DNA from 2 places in the Paenibacillus mesotrionivorans genome. Region 1 is predicted to be linked to the other one. Evidence: a T-box and tRNA genes for the amino acid it is inferred to sense, from the RefSeq annotation. Region 1 holds a T-box; the other holds one or more tRNA genes.
The links. A T-box is a leader RNA that pairs with one kind of tRNA and senses whether it is charged. The one in region 1 lies ahead of ACI1P1_RS13865 (arginine--tRNA ligase), so its partner is inferred to be a tRNA-Arg.
Positions count from the first base shown of each region.

Region 2: it has a tRNA-Arg gene. The T-box ahead of ACI1P1_RS13865 (arginine--tRNA ligase) is inferred to sense a tRNA for this amino acid. The anticodon was not compared.

Region 1 is NZ_JBJURJ010000008.1:129,682-137,664, forward strand. It holds gene ACI1P1_RS13825 (hypothetical protein) at 1-427, opposite strand, end outside; gene ACI1P1_RS13830 (stalk domain-containing protein) at 559-1,170, opposite strand; gene gltX (glutamate--tRNA ligase) at 1,390-2,841, shown strand; gene ACI1P1_RS13840 (N-acetylmuramoyl-L-alanine amidase) at 2,924-3,697, opposite strand; gene ACI1P1_RS13845 (aspartyl-phosphate phosphatase Spo0E family protein) at 3,880-4,056, shown strand; gene ACI1P1_RS13850 (hypothetical protein) at 4,129-4,338, opposite strand; gene ACI1P1_RS13855 (stalk domain-containing protein) at 4,603-5,256, opposite strand; tRNA gene ACI1P1_RS13860 (tRNA-Thr) at 5,400-5,470, shown strand; T-box leader at 5,752-5,965, shown strand; gene ACI1P1_RS13865 (arginine--tRNA ligase) at 6,037-7,920, shown strand; gene ACI1P1_RS13870 (GNAT family N-acetyltransferase) at 7,940-7,983, opposite strand, start outside.
Region 2 is NZ_JBJURJ010000003.1:207,133-215,115, forward strand. It holds gene ACI1P1_RS05430 (MFS transporter) at 1-599, shown strand, start outside; gene ACI1P1_RS05435 (sporulation protein YjcZ) at 1,290-1,400, shown strand; gene ACI1P1_RS05440 (AzlD domain-containing protein) at 1,554-1,868, opposite strand; gene ACI1P1_RS05445 (AzlC family ABC transporter permease) at 1,865-2,596, opposite strand; gene ACI1P1_RS05450 (nitroreductase family protein) at 2,712-3,332, shown strand; gene ACI1P1_RS05455 (YbaK/EbsC family protein) at 3,946-4,437, shown strand; gene ACI1P1_RS05460 (SOS response-associated peptidase) at 4,474-5,202, shown strand; tRNA gene ACI1P1_RS05465 (tRNA-Arg) at 5,264-5,337, shown strand; gene ACI1P1_RS05470 (hypothetical protein) at 5,498-5,644, opposite strand; gene ACI1P1_RS05475 (transposase) at 7,219-7,593, shown strand; gene ACI1P1_RS05480 (hypothetical protein) at 7,723-7,983, opposite strand, start outside.

The DNA of each region.
Region 1 (7,983 bases):
CCTTGCGGAAGTATGCGTAGAGATATGTCGCCTCGGGAAAGGACAAGCCGGGGTAACAGGCGATTCCTTCATTGGTATAGGGGTTGTTCATGACAATCTGCCACTCCCCTGCCCGCTCCGGCACCGCTACTGTGGACATCGCCTCCTGCTTATAGCCGATGTACCGGTCGAAATCCTCCCATACGGTCTCCCATGACGGACTGATGGCTCCGGGATCAGGGATCAGACGCCTGCCCTTCTCCACCAGCTCCTTCAATTGAGCCATTTGCTCCTCTTCCGCCTCGGCCAATCGCCGGCGCAAGCCGTCCAGCAGGTCGCTGAAGGCAGCATAGCCGCCACGGACAAGCTCCCCGCCCACCGCTGCACAGTCACCTTCACCGGCATTGGCGAAACGGTCAAACCAAACATTGCCACTGTTATGATTCATCAGTCAGTCACCTTCTTCAATCAGCATCTGGTATTGCGGATATGATACAAGAAAAGAGTCACCTGACGGCGACTCTTCTCAATGTAACATAATCGGTTTCGTTTTGGAAGGCGACCTGCGCTTGGCAGAGGTTACTCGGATACGATCAGCTTTTCGCCTACGGTTACGAAATCTCCGTCCACCTTAAGGGCGAACCGGACGGTATAATTCCCGGCTTCGGAGAATTTGATATTGAAGGCGGCGTTGGACCACAGATAATCATAGATGGATTCGGAGGATACCCGGCTGTCCAGCTCATTGCCGTTGGGATCCAGCACACTGATTTTGAAGCCGTCCACAGTGGTCTTGAGGGAATCCATCTGGACGAAAACGAAAAACCGGATATTGTACCCCAAGCCTACTTTAAAGAAGGGTTTGGAAATGCTGGTGACGGTGCCTTTCTTCTCATCCAGCTCCTGGGACACGATCATGTTCACATTGGGCCGGTAGATATTGGCCGTCTGACTGCCGTCATCCCACTTGATAAAGGAATTCAACGCCGATGCAGTCTCCCGCAAGGGCAGCATCGTTGCGCCATTCATCATGATCGCGGGAACCGCGCTGTTAATTGTTGATCCGTTGGCATTCACCTGGACCTTGGAATATCCTTCGTAGGAGCCCCACCGGGAGCCGGCAATCGCCGCTCCTCCGGCCACCAGGAAGAAGGCCAGCGTCAAAGCCGCCACTCTTCTGAATCTCGTCATTATGTACCTCCGCATGCTGAAGAAATTTGATACCAAGTTATACTCGGACAAACGGAAAGAGTTGCGAAGCAAGTTAATTTTTTCTTGAAAAAAAGCTCTCCCTTTTCACAGCCCTCCCGACAGGCCCCCAAACTCCCGGGGCATTGGCTTTATGCCGGCTTCCTGCTACAATATGGAGTAGCTTATAAACAAGATTCAAGAAGGAGCAGCCACGTAACCATGATGAACCCCATCGTAACCAGATTCGCACCCAGCCCAACCGGCTACATGCATATCGGCAACCTGAGAACCGCTCTATACGCCTATCTGCTGGCCAAGTCCAAAGGAGGCACCTTCATACTCCGGATCGAGGATACGGACCGTGAACGGCTGGTGGATCAAGCCGTCCAGGTCATCTATGATACCCTGAACCTGGCGGGATTGCACCACGATGAAGGCCCCGATATCGGCGGCAGCCGCGGGCCTTACGTGCAAAGCGAACGCAAAGACATTTACCTGGAGCATGCCCGCAAGCTGGTGGAGAACGGCCATGCGTACTATTGCTTCTGCGATAAAGAACGCCTCTCCTCTCTCCAAGGGGAAAACGGTGCAGGCGGCTATGACCGCCACTGCCGGAGCTTGTCCCAAGCCGAGGTGGAAGCCAAGCTGGCAGCCGGCCTGCCGTATGTCATCCGCCAAAAGAATCCTTTGACCGGCACAACCTCCTATACGGACACGGTATTCGGCGAAATCTCCATTGACAATGCGGAGCTTCAGGATGCAGTCCTGATCAAAGCCGACGGTTATCCTACATACAATCTGGCCAACGTAGTGGACGACCATCTGATGGATATTACCCATGTGGTCCGCGGCTCCGAGTATGTCACCTCCACCCCTCTGTATGTGCAGCTGTACAGCATGTTCGGCTGGGAAACGCCGATCTTCGTGCATCTGCCGCTCATTATGGGCCGGAATGAGGACGGCTCGGTGTCCAAGCTGTCCAAGCGCCACGGCTCCGTCAGCTTCCAGGATCTGGTGGAGGATGGATACCTGCCCGAGGCTATCATTAACTACATTGCGCTTCTGGGCTGGAGCCCGGGGAACACCAATGAAGAGTTCTTCAACCTGGAGGATCTGTCTCGTGTATTCAGTGTGGACACCATCAACAAGTCCCCGGCTGTATTCGACTACGACAAGCTTCTTTGGTTCAACAGCGCATACATCCGCAAGCTGCCCGTTGACGCCTTCCGTACCTTGGCCGCTCCTTACCTGGAGAAGGCCATTACGAAGCCGGAAATCAACAAGGACAAGCTGCTGACCCTGATCCAGTCCCGTCTGGAGAAGTTTTCCCAGATCCCGGAGATGGTCGCCTTCTTCGAAGCCATGCCGGAGCTGGATGTGGAGCTGTTCGTCAACAAGAAGAACAAGGTCACTGCCGAGCTGGCCAAGGAACTGCTCCCCACCATCATCGATTCGCTGGAATCGGCGGATGTTTGGGAGAATGATGCTCTGTTCGAGCGTCTGAAGAACCTGAGTGAAGCTGCCGGCATCAAAGCCGGAGCCCTGATGTGGGTAGCCCGTGTGGCCGTTTCCGGCCTGATGAACACACCTGGAGGCGCCACCGACATTCTGGAGATTATCGGCAAGGCCGAAGCCCTGAGCCGTCTGAAGGCAAGCCTGGCACGGCTGTAAGGAAAACACAACACGGCACCCCCTTAGGGAAATCCTTTCCCGGGAGGTGCCGTTTTTTCGTAGCGTGATAGACTTTGTTGCATTACCCGAGCAGGCCCTTGCGGTTTAGAATGGTCAGAAAACGGTAGAAATCAAAGGAGCCTCCCTGCGGGGTATCAATCAGCCCTTGGGCGACTGCTTTGTTTACAGCCTCCTGCGCCCATTCGGGTATGCCCGGAAGATGCTCCACAGCCTCCAGCGCCGCCACTCTCGCCTCCAACTGCGCCTTTTGCGCTTCCAATGCCGTTAAACGGGCAAGCAGCTCTTCCATCTCCTCATCTCCTATCTCCGGCTCAGCCAGGGTTTGGTACAGCCGGGCCCAAGGAAATTTCGGCCCCGGACAGTCCGGCTTCTGGACCGGATTGATTTGGTAATGCCCCAACACATGGTAGGTGTCCAGCGGAAAATCCCTCTGCCAGGTATCCCGGATGATCTTCCGGATATGCCGGTGCAGCCAGACGGAGGATTGGAACTGGGCTTCCGTCAAATCCCCATTCGTTCCTTCGTGTTCGATGGAGACGGTGTATAAGTTCGGATTCATATTCATATCATGCACGACTTGGGCTGTCGCTCTGGCAAATTGCGATTGCGGAATCCCGTTAGCCCAGGCCATCCGGTCCACAGCCACATATTGATGGATCCTGCCGTCCCGGGCTACCCCGAAATGGGCGGAGGAAACCTGGTTGCCGGGGTCGATAAACCAGTTGTCCATACTGCTCATGGTGCCTGTCGAGATGTGATTGACGATGACAAAAGGAACAATCCCGTTACGCGGGCTGGAGTTGGTATGCTGATTGCCTTTCCAGACGATGTCCATGCCGATCCCCCTCTCCGGCGTTTGATACAACCAGTCTATTCGGGCGCGGCCGGATTAGTCCGGGCTTTCCAACAACAACCGCTTGATCTGGCGGATATTTATCCGTTACAATTAATTAGCAGCTTACATAATCCAACAAATTACATTTGATCCAACAACGTTTCTTTCGTGGAGGACGACGCATGCAGCCTTTGCCCAACAGACTAGATGTTGAAATCTGCGAATTGAAAAAGCTGCTGGTCCATCTCGCCGAACAGAACCAGTTTAACCTTCTGGATCCCCGGGTGCTTGCCCTGAGCCAGCGTCTGGATATTCTGATTGTACAGGAGATGAAACGGCAGCGGTTAGGCATTACATAGAATTCCATAAGGTTCCGACTCGTGTATGCCGCCTGCTAGGCGGTTTATTTTTGTCTCCAAGGGAGGGGCCGGCTACTTGTAGCCTTTACCCCGGGTCAGAATGCAGGGCACCCCGATGCCGACGGAGCCGGGCTCATTCATGTGCTCCACATACCGTAACCCGCGGGAGCAAGGGGTTTTGCAGGACCGGCAGGTATCGGAGGTGACTACCTTCATATTGAAGCGGTTCCGGTCGAGACTTGAGGGCGGGTCATTCTTTTTGACGGTTTTGTTTTTGGACATGCTTATCCACCGACCTTTCATAGGGGTGCCTTCACGAGGCGCTCGCGTAGAATACAATATGCCCGCCCGCGGCCGGTGGTTCAAAAGTGCGCCTAAAAAAATCCGCCTGCATTTCCCAAAATGGGAGACGCAGGCGGATGTGTGGCAGTGCGGAGTAGCTACGGTTTCTGGTTTTGTTAGGCTAAATCAATTTTCCATGATATCATCCGCACCGCTTAGATGTTTATAACAGAAACGTTTTTACACAGATTTTGCATGTTACGATCAGTTAAAGAGCTTTCTCATTGCTGTGAATGTTTCGGAATGCTTGTCACTAAAAACAGTACCCAATTTGACTTCATATATATAAAATATATCTTCCCTATTTCCATCAGACTGGACTAATACCATCCTCCCTGGTTTCCCGGTCTTCTCGTTTGTATAATCGATACTTTGGACTAATTTCGGCGACTTGCGAATATCGGCTTCAGTTGGAACACTCATAGCTCCTAAAGTGAATATAGACTGCATTTCAGGGTGAATGTAATCCTTCACAAACTGCTGCTTTGCCGACAGATCAGTACCGTTGATATACACATCAATATATTTCATGACCATCTCGTTCTCGCTCAGGCTGACCACCTCCGTCTTGCTCTCACCAAGAGCAACCGTTTGAGTGTCCCCCTTCCACTCCACAGGCAATCCCGCGGCTTCCGCTACAGCCCGAACCGGTAGGTAGGTGCTGCCGTTATAGGTGATCGGATAGAGTGTGCTGCCATCGCTGTCCTTAGGCGTCCACTTTTCGCCGTGCAGGGTAATGGATACTCCCTTGTTCAAATAGGCTTGAATTTCTTCCAGATTGGAGGCCGCGACAGCTCCGATGGACATGGATACAAACGAAACCGCAGTAATCATTCCTGCAAAGGCGATCTTCTTCATTTAAACCTCTCCTTGGTAGTTTGGTAGGTACATTCTACCAGTTATGAGGTTTCATAGGCAATTTAAATAACCGCCGAAATTTTTTGATAACCCCATTGAAAAATGGGATTTGTTGTACTATAATTCTTTTTGCCGTTGTTTTTGCCGAGTTAGTTAAATGGCATAACAGTGCACTCGTAATGCACAATTAGCAGTTCGATTCTGCTACTCGGCATAAAACCCTTGATTATCAAGGGTTTTTTCTATACTATGTATGATTTTTCGAGCATAATTGCCGGGGATAGGGCCAATCAAGGATGTTGTATATGATTTTTCAAGCTTAATCCGGTGTATGGGGCTGGGAGTGGGGTTTTATATATGATTTTTCATATACAATGGCCGACTTCGGGAGGCTACCGGTAATTTATAATTGGTTTTTCGAGTACGCATTCCGATAAAGTCCCACCCGGGGTCTTGCGGCGAGCGATGGCAGCTGCTATAATGGGTCCAATATTTTCAATATCTGTGAAATGGAAGAGTAGCATTCGGGCAGGTAGTCCCAGCGAGCCGGAGATGGTGGAACCCGGTACGCCTCCCTCATGCGAACGGGCCCATGAGATGGATTCCTTCAGAAGAATCCCGGTAAAACCGTTATCTTTGTCCGAGTGGCTTCCCGTAAGCGGGAGGCAATAAGAGTGGTACCGCGAATGCGTCAGCTTTCGTCTCTTTGATGAGACGGAGGCTTTTTTTGTTTTACGCAGAAACGAGAATGGAACCAATTGTGGAGGTGGCGGCATGGGCATGTTGGGTCAAAAGGTCAGAGCGTCTGTGGAAAATGGGGTAAGGGAGCTGCTGCGGGAAGCCGGAGACGGGAGCGTGGGCAGTGCTGGAGAGCTGCGGCTTACTGTAGAGCAGCCGGGACAGCTGCGGCATGGGGATTATGCAACCAACGCTCCCCTCCAGTTGGCCAAGCGGCTGCGCCTTCCCCCGATGAAGCTGGCGGAGGAGCTGGCCAGACTCCTGCGGCTGGACCCGTGGCTTGGCCGTATGATGGCCCGGATTGAAACCGCGCCTCCCGGGTTTGTCAACTTCTATGTGGATTGGCGGGAATGGGCCGGCTCCTCCTTCACCCTCCCCCCTGCCCCGTCCGGGAAAGTGATTATTGAACACACCAGTATAAACCCTAACAAAAGCGCGCACATTGGCCACCTCCGCAACTCCTGCATCGGGGATACCCTGGGCAGATTGTTAAAGCGGCTGGGTTACCAGGTGGAGATCCACAACTACATCGACGACTTGGGCAACCAGTTGGCAGATACGATGGTGGGACTTCTCCAGCTTCCCATGGAGGGTACGCAGCAGCGCTTCGGCGATTACTGCTGGGACCTGTATGCGGCGATAAACCGCAGGTATCAGGAGAAGCCAGGGCTTACGGAGGAGCGGAGCCGTGTGCTCCATGCACTGGAAGAAGGCGGGAATAATCTTGCATGGCTGGGAGCCGTAACCGCAGAGCGGATTGTGAAGGAGCATCTGGAGGAAATGGCCGGTTTTCAAATCGGTTACGATCTTCTGGTGTGGGAGAGTAATATTGTGCGGGAGGGCTTCTGGGATGCGGCAGCCCAATTGCTGGAGACGACGGGGCTTTTTGTTCGGGTGGAGGAAGGCATGCTTGCAGGCTGTTGGATTCTGAAGCAGCATGAGGGGGAAAGTGCAACAGAAGCAGAGACGGAGTTTGTGGCCGACAAGGTGCTGGTACGCTCCAACGGTATTCTGACCTATACGGCCAAGGACATTGCCTACCACCTGTGGAAGTTCGGTCTACTGGGACGGAATTTCCGGTACCAGCACTGGAACGCCCCGGTTTGGACCACGGCGGCGGAAGGTGCGGGAGACCTGCCCTTCGGAAGCGGCGAGATGGTCATTAACGTCATCGACCAGCGCCAGGAATATCCGCAGGCGGTGGTGAAGCAGGCGCTGGCCGCTCTTGGTTTTCATAAGCAGGCGGACAACCTCCACCATGTGGCTTACGGCGTGGTTTCGCTAAGCCCAGCTTCAGCGGCCGAGCTGGGGGTGGACACCAGTGCGGGGAAACCCTCCTACGCTATGTCAGGCAGACAGGGCATCGGTATCCGCAATCAGACCCTGCTCACCCGGATGGAGGAGATTATCCGCAACAAGCAAGAGGACCAAAACGGAGTCTCCAGCAAGGTGCTGGCTGCTGCCGCAATCCGTTATTACCTGCTGCGCTACAGCTTGCAGACGGAGGTCGTATTTGATCTGGATCAGGCGACGGAGGTCACTGGCAATACAGGCATCTACCTGATGTATGCTTATGCCCGCTCCTGTAAGGTTCTCCACAAAGCAAAAGAAGCCTCCGGCGTCACTGCGTTCGCAGTACCGGAAAGCTTCCCGCTGCTTGCGGAGGAGGAGCACGGGCTGCTGCGCCACCTGTCCGGCTGGCAGGAAACTCTTGCCGCGGCAGGAGCCGAGCTGGCGCCTCAGTTGATTGCCCATTATGCCCATGAACTGGCGACGCTGTTTAACCAATTTTATGCCCGCTGCCACATTCTGAAGGCTGGTGAGGAATCGCTGCTCCAATTCCGCTTGTGGCTGACGGACCGTACCAGGCAGACCCTGGGAGACAGCTTCCAGGTGCTTGGCCTGCCCGCTCCCGAGAGGATGTAAAGGGATAACCGGGACTTATTTACAGCTCCTTCTGCATCCGCACATGGAGAATACCTGCATCCA
Region 2 (7,983 bases), on a different contig from region 1:
CCTCCTCCGGACAGACTTCCGGATTGCCATGGCTGTTTTTTATGCTGCCTATGGCCATTTCCTGCTCCCAGGGCATTCTGTACTTTGAGCTGCCTATGCTGAACCATCACGGCCACGGTCACGCCTCCGCCACGGAGCTTACAGGCGCCGTGCTGAACTCGGGGATGCTCTTTTCCCTGGTGAGCCTGGGAGCGCTTCTGTCCTTGAGCATGGTGTTTCTCAACCGGGTGTCCCCCCTCCTGCGCACCATGGCCGGGTGCCTGATGCTGGCTGCAGCGTTTTTTGCCATGGCGGTCCATGCTCCCGTATCCCTGTATGTGCTGCTCTTCTTCATCGGCATGGCCAAAGGAGTGATCTTCCCGGCCATCGCCAGCCTCCTGGCTGCCTCCACCAGCTCCACCCGCTACGGGCGGGCCTATTCCATCCTGTCCATCGCTTATTCGCTGGGTTCGTTTATCGGGCCGGTAGCGGCGGGACAGTGGCGCGGGGTTGTTTCGCCGTACTTCATCGCTTTTTCCGTGCTGATGGCCGGACTCTGCTTCCTTCCGCTGGACCGGCTGCACTGGCAATCCGCCAAGCTGGAGCCTCCGGGGCCGTAGCCTCCTCCATCGGCTTCCGGGTGGGGGCAGCGTTCTACGCTGACGGGGGCGGATTCTTCACTACAGGAGCTGGATTCCACAATACAAGAGCTGGATTCTGCGCTACGGGAGCGGATTCCGCACTACAGGAGCTGGATTCCACACTGACGAGGGCAGTGCCTACGCTAACGGACTCCACAGACGCTATTTGGACCAAAATGGCACTTTCTACTTTCTAACGGACCCTAGCGCCGCTATTCACACCAATATGCCGGTTTTCAGCATCTTCGGGGGCGAATAAGCGCTGCTGGGTCCGTTAGTTTCCGAGAAAGAGCTATTTGGCGAAATAAGGTTTCTGGGGTCCGTTACAAATTGCGGCATCCTCACGACTTGCTGCATCCCTACGAGATATCCACGATCTGCGGTACCTTCACGACGTTAATATGCCTCCTGCAATCGCCGCACTCTCCCTCCCCACTAATACGCCGCCTCCAATCGCCCCCCTCTCCTGCGCCACTAATACGCTCCCTCCAATCGCAGTAAGCGCCTTCGCACACCCGCCTCTCCCCTCTTACGCAGGCGTTTGACACCGGGACAGCTTCCCATAGGTTGGTTGGATGCCCATGGGTAAGCGCACAGTCTGGTGGAGGGCCTCCGCATATACTGCTATTGTAAATGACCTACAGGGTCAGGAAAGAGGGGTGTACAACAATGGGCGCTTGTAATCCTTGCGGAGGAATCGGCGGTTTCGGTACTTCCACTGCCATCATTCTCGTATTGTATATTCTCCTGGTGATCATTCTGAAAAGCGGCTGGTTCTAATCCCGCCCGGCCGTGAAGCAGTATGAACGCACACAAAACAACCTTAGTCCCTTCCGGCGGGCTAAGGTTGTTTTTGTATGTTCGGCATCGCCGTATGCGTGGAAGACAGGTTTGAAGCACCAGCCAGCCGGGTAAAAACTCGTACAGGTCCCGCTATCCCAGCCTCATCAGGAGGAACATAGTGCCGATGCCGACCATAACGGCCAACAGCAGGCTGCGGGTAAAAAATGCCGCCGCAAAAGCCGGAATCGCCGCCAGCAGATTGTTGGGCCGGAACTCCAGGCTTCCGTCGGGCACAAACAGTGCCTGGGCCAGCAAGGCGGCCATCACCGCCACTGGAATATGACGTAGCCAGCGCATACTCCACTCCGGCAGCTCTACCCGGCTGAGGAGAGACAACGGCAGCACCCGGGGCACCAGCGTAACCAGGGAGGCGCCTGCAATAATGAGCATCACGTCCCATCTCATCGGCGCACCTCCGCCAGAAGCCCGGCTGTGGCTGCAACTACGACTGCGATCAAAACACTGACGCTGGGGGAAAACCACAGGCTGCATACCAGGGTGCACAGCACAGCAACTGTCAATACAAGGATGTCCACCCGCCATTTGCGCCGGGATAATAATTGAAGGGCCAAGAGGCCGATGAACATGCCGGGCAGGGCAAAATCCAGTCCGAACTCCTGCGGGTTGTCAATCCATTGGCCAAACAGCGCGCCGATTACGGTGGCCAGAACCCAGTTGGCCTGCGCCGTCATATTGAGGCCCAGCATCCACCAGCCGTTCCCCTTACCCTCCCGCTCCAATCTGGTGACAGCGACACCGAAGGTTTCATCCGTCAGCTGTGAGCCGAGAACGGCATTTTTCCACATGGGCAAATGCTTGAAGTAAGGAGCCAGGGCAGCACTCATGAGCAGATGCCGGAGGTTGACGAGAAATACCGTCAGTACTACCGCAATGCCTGAGCTGCCGGCCAACAGCATCCCCGACATAATAAACTGGGCGGAGCCGGCATAGACGAATAATGACATACAGACAATTTCCAGAATACTTAACCCCGACGTCCGTCCGATGACGCCTGCGGCGAAGCCAATGCTTAGATAACCCAATACCGTCGGAAGACAGTCCTTCACCCCTTCGGTAAATGGACCCAGCCTCCATGCCGGATCATTCCGGCTTTGCGGGACAAGCTTTTCCATGCGGGATCTCCTGTATATTCAGATTATTTCTCCTATTTTACCCGGGGCCGGGCGGGAACGCTACCCTTTTTTGCATGATGTGAATCCGGCAACTATTCCCAAGGAGGCGAAGCTGATGAGCCAAGTGGAACGAATAAGAAGCCGCGAGTATCTGACCGCCGTCAAAGCCCGTAGGACGATTTATGCCATCCAGAACCATTCCCCCTTGTCCCAGGAGGAAATTGAGGAGATTGTGGGAGAGGCCCTGCTGCACACCCCCTCCGCCTTCAACTCCCAAAGCGCCCGGATTGTGCTCTTGTTCGGGCAGGAGCATCTGCAGCTGTGGGATCTGACCAAGGAAGCACTGCGCCCGGTTGTGCCGGAGGATCAATTCTCCAAAACCGAGGACAAGCTGAAGTCCTTCGCCAACGGGTACGGGACGGTGCTGTTCTTCGAGGACCAATCTGTGATCGAAGCCATGCAGGCGCAATACGAGCTGTACAAGAACCAGTTTCCGGTGTGGTCTGAGCAGTCCAATGGCATGCTCCAGCATGTGATCTGGACCGCCCTCCGGCTGGAGGGGCTGGGCGCATCGCTCCAGCATTACAATCCCCTCATCGACGATGAGGTGCGGCGCACCTGGAATATTCCGGCGGAATGGAGCCTGAAGGCCCAGATGCCCTTCGGCGCCATCGGCAAGGATGCAACCACCAAGGAGTTTAAGCCGCTTGACCTGCGTCTGAAGGTGTTCCGCTAGAAGGATGAGTGAGAGGATAGGGAGAGCCTGTTTTCCGCATTGTTTGCGGGGCAGGCTTTTTTTGCGTGCGGATGTGGTTGGAGGGAGATTGGAGTGCTGTCCCACGACCATTGATGTGCGGGAACAGCCTATGCTAAAATATCTTTAATCAAGTGAATCGGCAAAGCACAGCTGCGGGAACGGCAGAATTTTCTGGCGGGAGGCCCCGCTGATAGGCATGGGCAGAGCCGGGAGAGAGTTTCAACCGAAGGGATGCCTGAGCTGGGGCCGGGAGAAGTCCGGCAGAGATGCCTAGAGGGAGCCCGAGGCGGTTGCCGAAGTGATGCGGCGGGCACGGATTGCGTAACGGACCCACATTCCGCTATTTAGGCAAAAGTGGCTTTTTCGCCAATTTCACGGACAGACGATCCGTTATTCACCGTTATTTCCCCGGAAATATGTCAATATTCGAGAGATAACGGATCTGTGGTCCGATCGAAGGGGAAAAGGCGATTTTTGCTGCAAATAAGGTATCCTGAGTCCGTTGGAATCACCGGCAGAATGGGAACGGATTCCCGATGTTGCTTCAACAAATATAAGGCTTTCCGGTGGAAAGCATAAGGAGGTTATTATTGTGTCCCTTGATAATGTAAAGGCCCACTTCCGTTCGTATAATAAGGAGCAGGATATCCTGGAGTTCGACACCTCCAGCGCCACCGTGGAGCTGGCCGCCCAGGCTGTTGGCACCATTCCGGCGCGGATCGCCAAAACCCTCTCCTTCCGCAACGATGACGGGGGAGCCATCCTAGTAGTTGCAGCGGGAGACGCAAGGATCGACAACAAAAAATTCCGCGAGGCTTTTGGCTACAAAGCAAGGATGCTGACCCCAGAGGAGGTTGTTCATTTTACCGGACATGAGATTGGCGGGGTGTGCCCCTTTGGCTTGGTCCAGCAGTTGAACGTCTATCTGGATGTATCCATGAAACGCTTCGATACCGTGTTTCCTGCCTGTGGCAGCCTGAATTCTGCCATCGAGCTAACCTGCGAGGAAATGTACCAATACTCGGGCGGGACAAGCTGGGTGGATGTCTGCAAGGACTGGAGCGCGGATCAGCAGTCCGCTTAACGGATCACGGGTTTCCCGAGGAAGGAGGAGCAGCATATGTGCGGCAGGTATACCATAACCGTAACGCTGGAGGAACTGATGGAGATGTTCGACGCGGAAGACGCCACGGGGGACGGTCTTCTGCTTCCCCGCTTCAATATTGCTCCCACCCAACCCGGTCCGGCCATTATCTCCCATGGCGGGCACAACCGGATGGGGCAGCTCCGCTGGGGCTTGATCCCTTCTTGGGCCAAGGATGAGAAAATCGGCTTCCAAACTATCAACGCCAAGGCCGAAACCGTCCAAGACAAACCCGCCTTCCGTACGTCCTTTCAGAAGAAGCGCTGCTTGATTCCGGCTGACGGCTATTATGAATGGCAGACGCAGGACAAAACCAAACAGCCCTACCGCATCGTGCTGAAGGACCGCCCGGTATTTGCCTTCGCGGGCCTCTACGACACCTGGGTTTCCCCCGACGGCAAAAAAATCTCCACCTACACCATCATCACCACCGTGGCCAACAGCCTTACGGAAAAGCTGCATCCCCGGATGCCCGTTATTCTGCCGCGAGAACTGCAGCAGAACTGGCTGGACAGCACTGCTTCCCCCGCTGCTCTGATGAGCCTGCTGGTTCCTTACGAATCCTCGCGGATGGACCTGTATCCCGTCGCACCCACCGTCGGAAATGTGCGTAACGAAGGCCCGGAGCTCATCCGCCCTTACCAGCCCAACGAGGATGAGAAAAAAACCGACCCGTCCCCCATACAACTAACTCTTGATTTATAAGGCGCCTTCGGCTATAATCATTACTTGTCGGCATTACGAAGCATCTCGCGCCGCCACCTATGTTCCAGTAGCTCAGCTGGATAGAGCAACGGCCTTCTAAGCCGTCGGTCGGGGGTTCGAATCCCTCCTGGGACGTTTAGTGAAAATGCAAAGACCCGCGTATGACGCGGGTCTTTTGCTTTGTCACGAGACCGCATATCGCGCCGCGCGGCAATGGTGGTTGTCCTGTTGGCAACAGGAGGACAACAGAGAGACAACAGGGGTGGAAAAGAATATTATTTAACAGCGAATAAAATTACTTATTTCTTTCATTGTCATTTTCATTCTTACCCTTTGTGAATTGCTCCAAACGAATGCCTTCGTTGGCCCCTTCATTTAAAAGCCGAATTTCAGATTCCTCTTGATCATTATCATCCTCAAATGGATCGATACTTTTTACCATAATAAATGCCCTCCTTATAAAGTTATGGAAATTATAAATAATAGTAGTAAAAGAGCTGATGCGATACCTGTGCACTTAACTCCAATATTAAAGTATTTGCTTTTCTTATCATTTTGTTCCGTATTAATGGCAACCGTCTCTTTATAGTAATTCAATATTTTGTAAGCAATTGCATCTTCTTCCGACTGCGCTCTACCCTCCGTAAAATTCTTCATATCTAAACGGGCATATGTTTTACTAATAATAACGTGAGTGAAACAATAAAATGCAATTGACAATAAGATCACAGGAGCTAAATAAAATATTCCAAATAAAAGGGCATAGAGGGTAAAGCGATTTTGAGATCATTTGTAAGCTTAGATATATCTACGTTCTTAGTAGCAAATGTAAGCATAACACCTATAAAGGCAACATAAATCCCTGACCGAGTTTCAAACGTCTTCTTCGATCAACCTCATATTCATATTCCTTTTGAGCAATGCTTAACATAGTTTTTGCCGCGGGATATTTGTTTTTTTTCCATCAAAACTTGTTGATCATTTACTCCCTGATCTTTATTGTCCTGTCCCATGCCATTCCTCCCGCTAAAAATTTCACAGGATACATCTTAATTAGCTAGATTGGAATTAATTAAATGTGTACATACCTCCGCCTGGGCCTGTGTAAAGTCCACCGCCGGGACCTGTGTACATATTTCGAACCCAAAGCTTTGCATTGCCCATTTTTAACCCCTCCATCTACAATTTTGTGTGGGTCCAATAATCTAATATGTATTGATTTGAGATTATCTGTATTTTTGCTTCTGTGTAGAACTACTGCAATCCTATTTTTCTGGTAAAATTATGCAATGCTCTAGATTAGTTTGACCTTCCATGGGGTGCTTTCTTATGAAAAATTTTCAAATACTGAGCTAATAATTTCAGTTTAATTTAAAAAAAGGAAATTTCTACATAAAAATTCTTTTGATCATATTGATGGTTGTATGAATAAATCAATACTGAAATATTATCCGAGAAACGACGTGGTACTTCTCTTAACCTTTGGAATATTCGGGAATATTAACATAGCGAAGCAATATCAGAAGCCAAGGAAGATACCCTCCCGGGCTTCGGAGCAGATTAAGATCAAAAGAACCACCCCTTCGTTTTAATTGTCGAAAAAGCAACCTCGTAGTAAAAATATCCGCTGTAAACTAACCCTTTTGACCGTATCGGAAACATTCAATGGGTTAGGATACTTGGTATGCCGCGGCACACATGTTGTCAAAACCACAGAAAACCTGGCCTTAAAGTCTTGGACCGTAAGCTGCTGAAACAGTCGAGGGAGAACCGGACAGTTTAAAGAACGGCCTCAAAGCAGCAAAAGGTCCAGAACGTACGTTCGTATTCAATACAGTGTGCCTTGAGGTTCCGGTGACAGTCAGGTGACAGAAGAGCCACAATAACTGTCACCTTAACCTGACTCCCTCAGAAGGATTCCGGCAACAAATTAATAAAAAGAATAAGTGACAAACTTAAAATTATTGTGTCACCATCATTGTGGCCTCTCTTTAGGATCTGTGCAGTACCGAAATCGTGGCCTACGAGATCAGTGGTCGCAATGACAACAACCTGGTCCTGGAAACGTTTAAAACCGCATTTGAAGCGCAAAAAGACGCGACTGGACAACTAGCTGGATTGATCGTTCACAGCGACCAAGGCTTCCAGTACACGTCTCATGCCTACCACGACATACTGCCTACGGTTGGCGCCCAAATCAGCATGTCCAGACGGGGCAATTGTTTAGACAATGCCGCCATGGAGAGCTTCTTCTCCCATCTGAAAACAGAAGCGCTCTATCCCTGTGATATCCGTACTTTGGACGAGGCACAACGGAGAATAGAGGAATTTTTACATTTTTATAACCATGAACGAATCCAACGAAAAATGAAAAAGGCTGACACCGGTTGAGTTCCGGCGCCAGCTTACACAACCATGGGCTTTTTCTACTGTCCACAAAAATGGGGCTTGACCAGCGCGGATACGCTGGTTTCTTAATTGTTTAAACTTTTCACTGTCCAGTATTCTGTCATTGGGTTGTTATATCAAGTTTCTCTCTAATCTTACCTTGATTTCTTTTAGTAAGCTAATCTCCTGTTTTTCAATATGCAGTAAATATTCAATCATTGCTTTGAGTGTAGCTTCACTTTTTTTTATTGTATACATGATTGCAAGACTTCTCAATTTTTCAGTGGATTTCTCAATATTATAATAATCTCTGATCAGTTCAGCCGATTCAATCAGATAGTTTTTTGATTCAAGAAACTTCAATCTTTGAGACATCACTTTCTTATGTTCCAT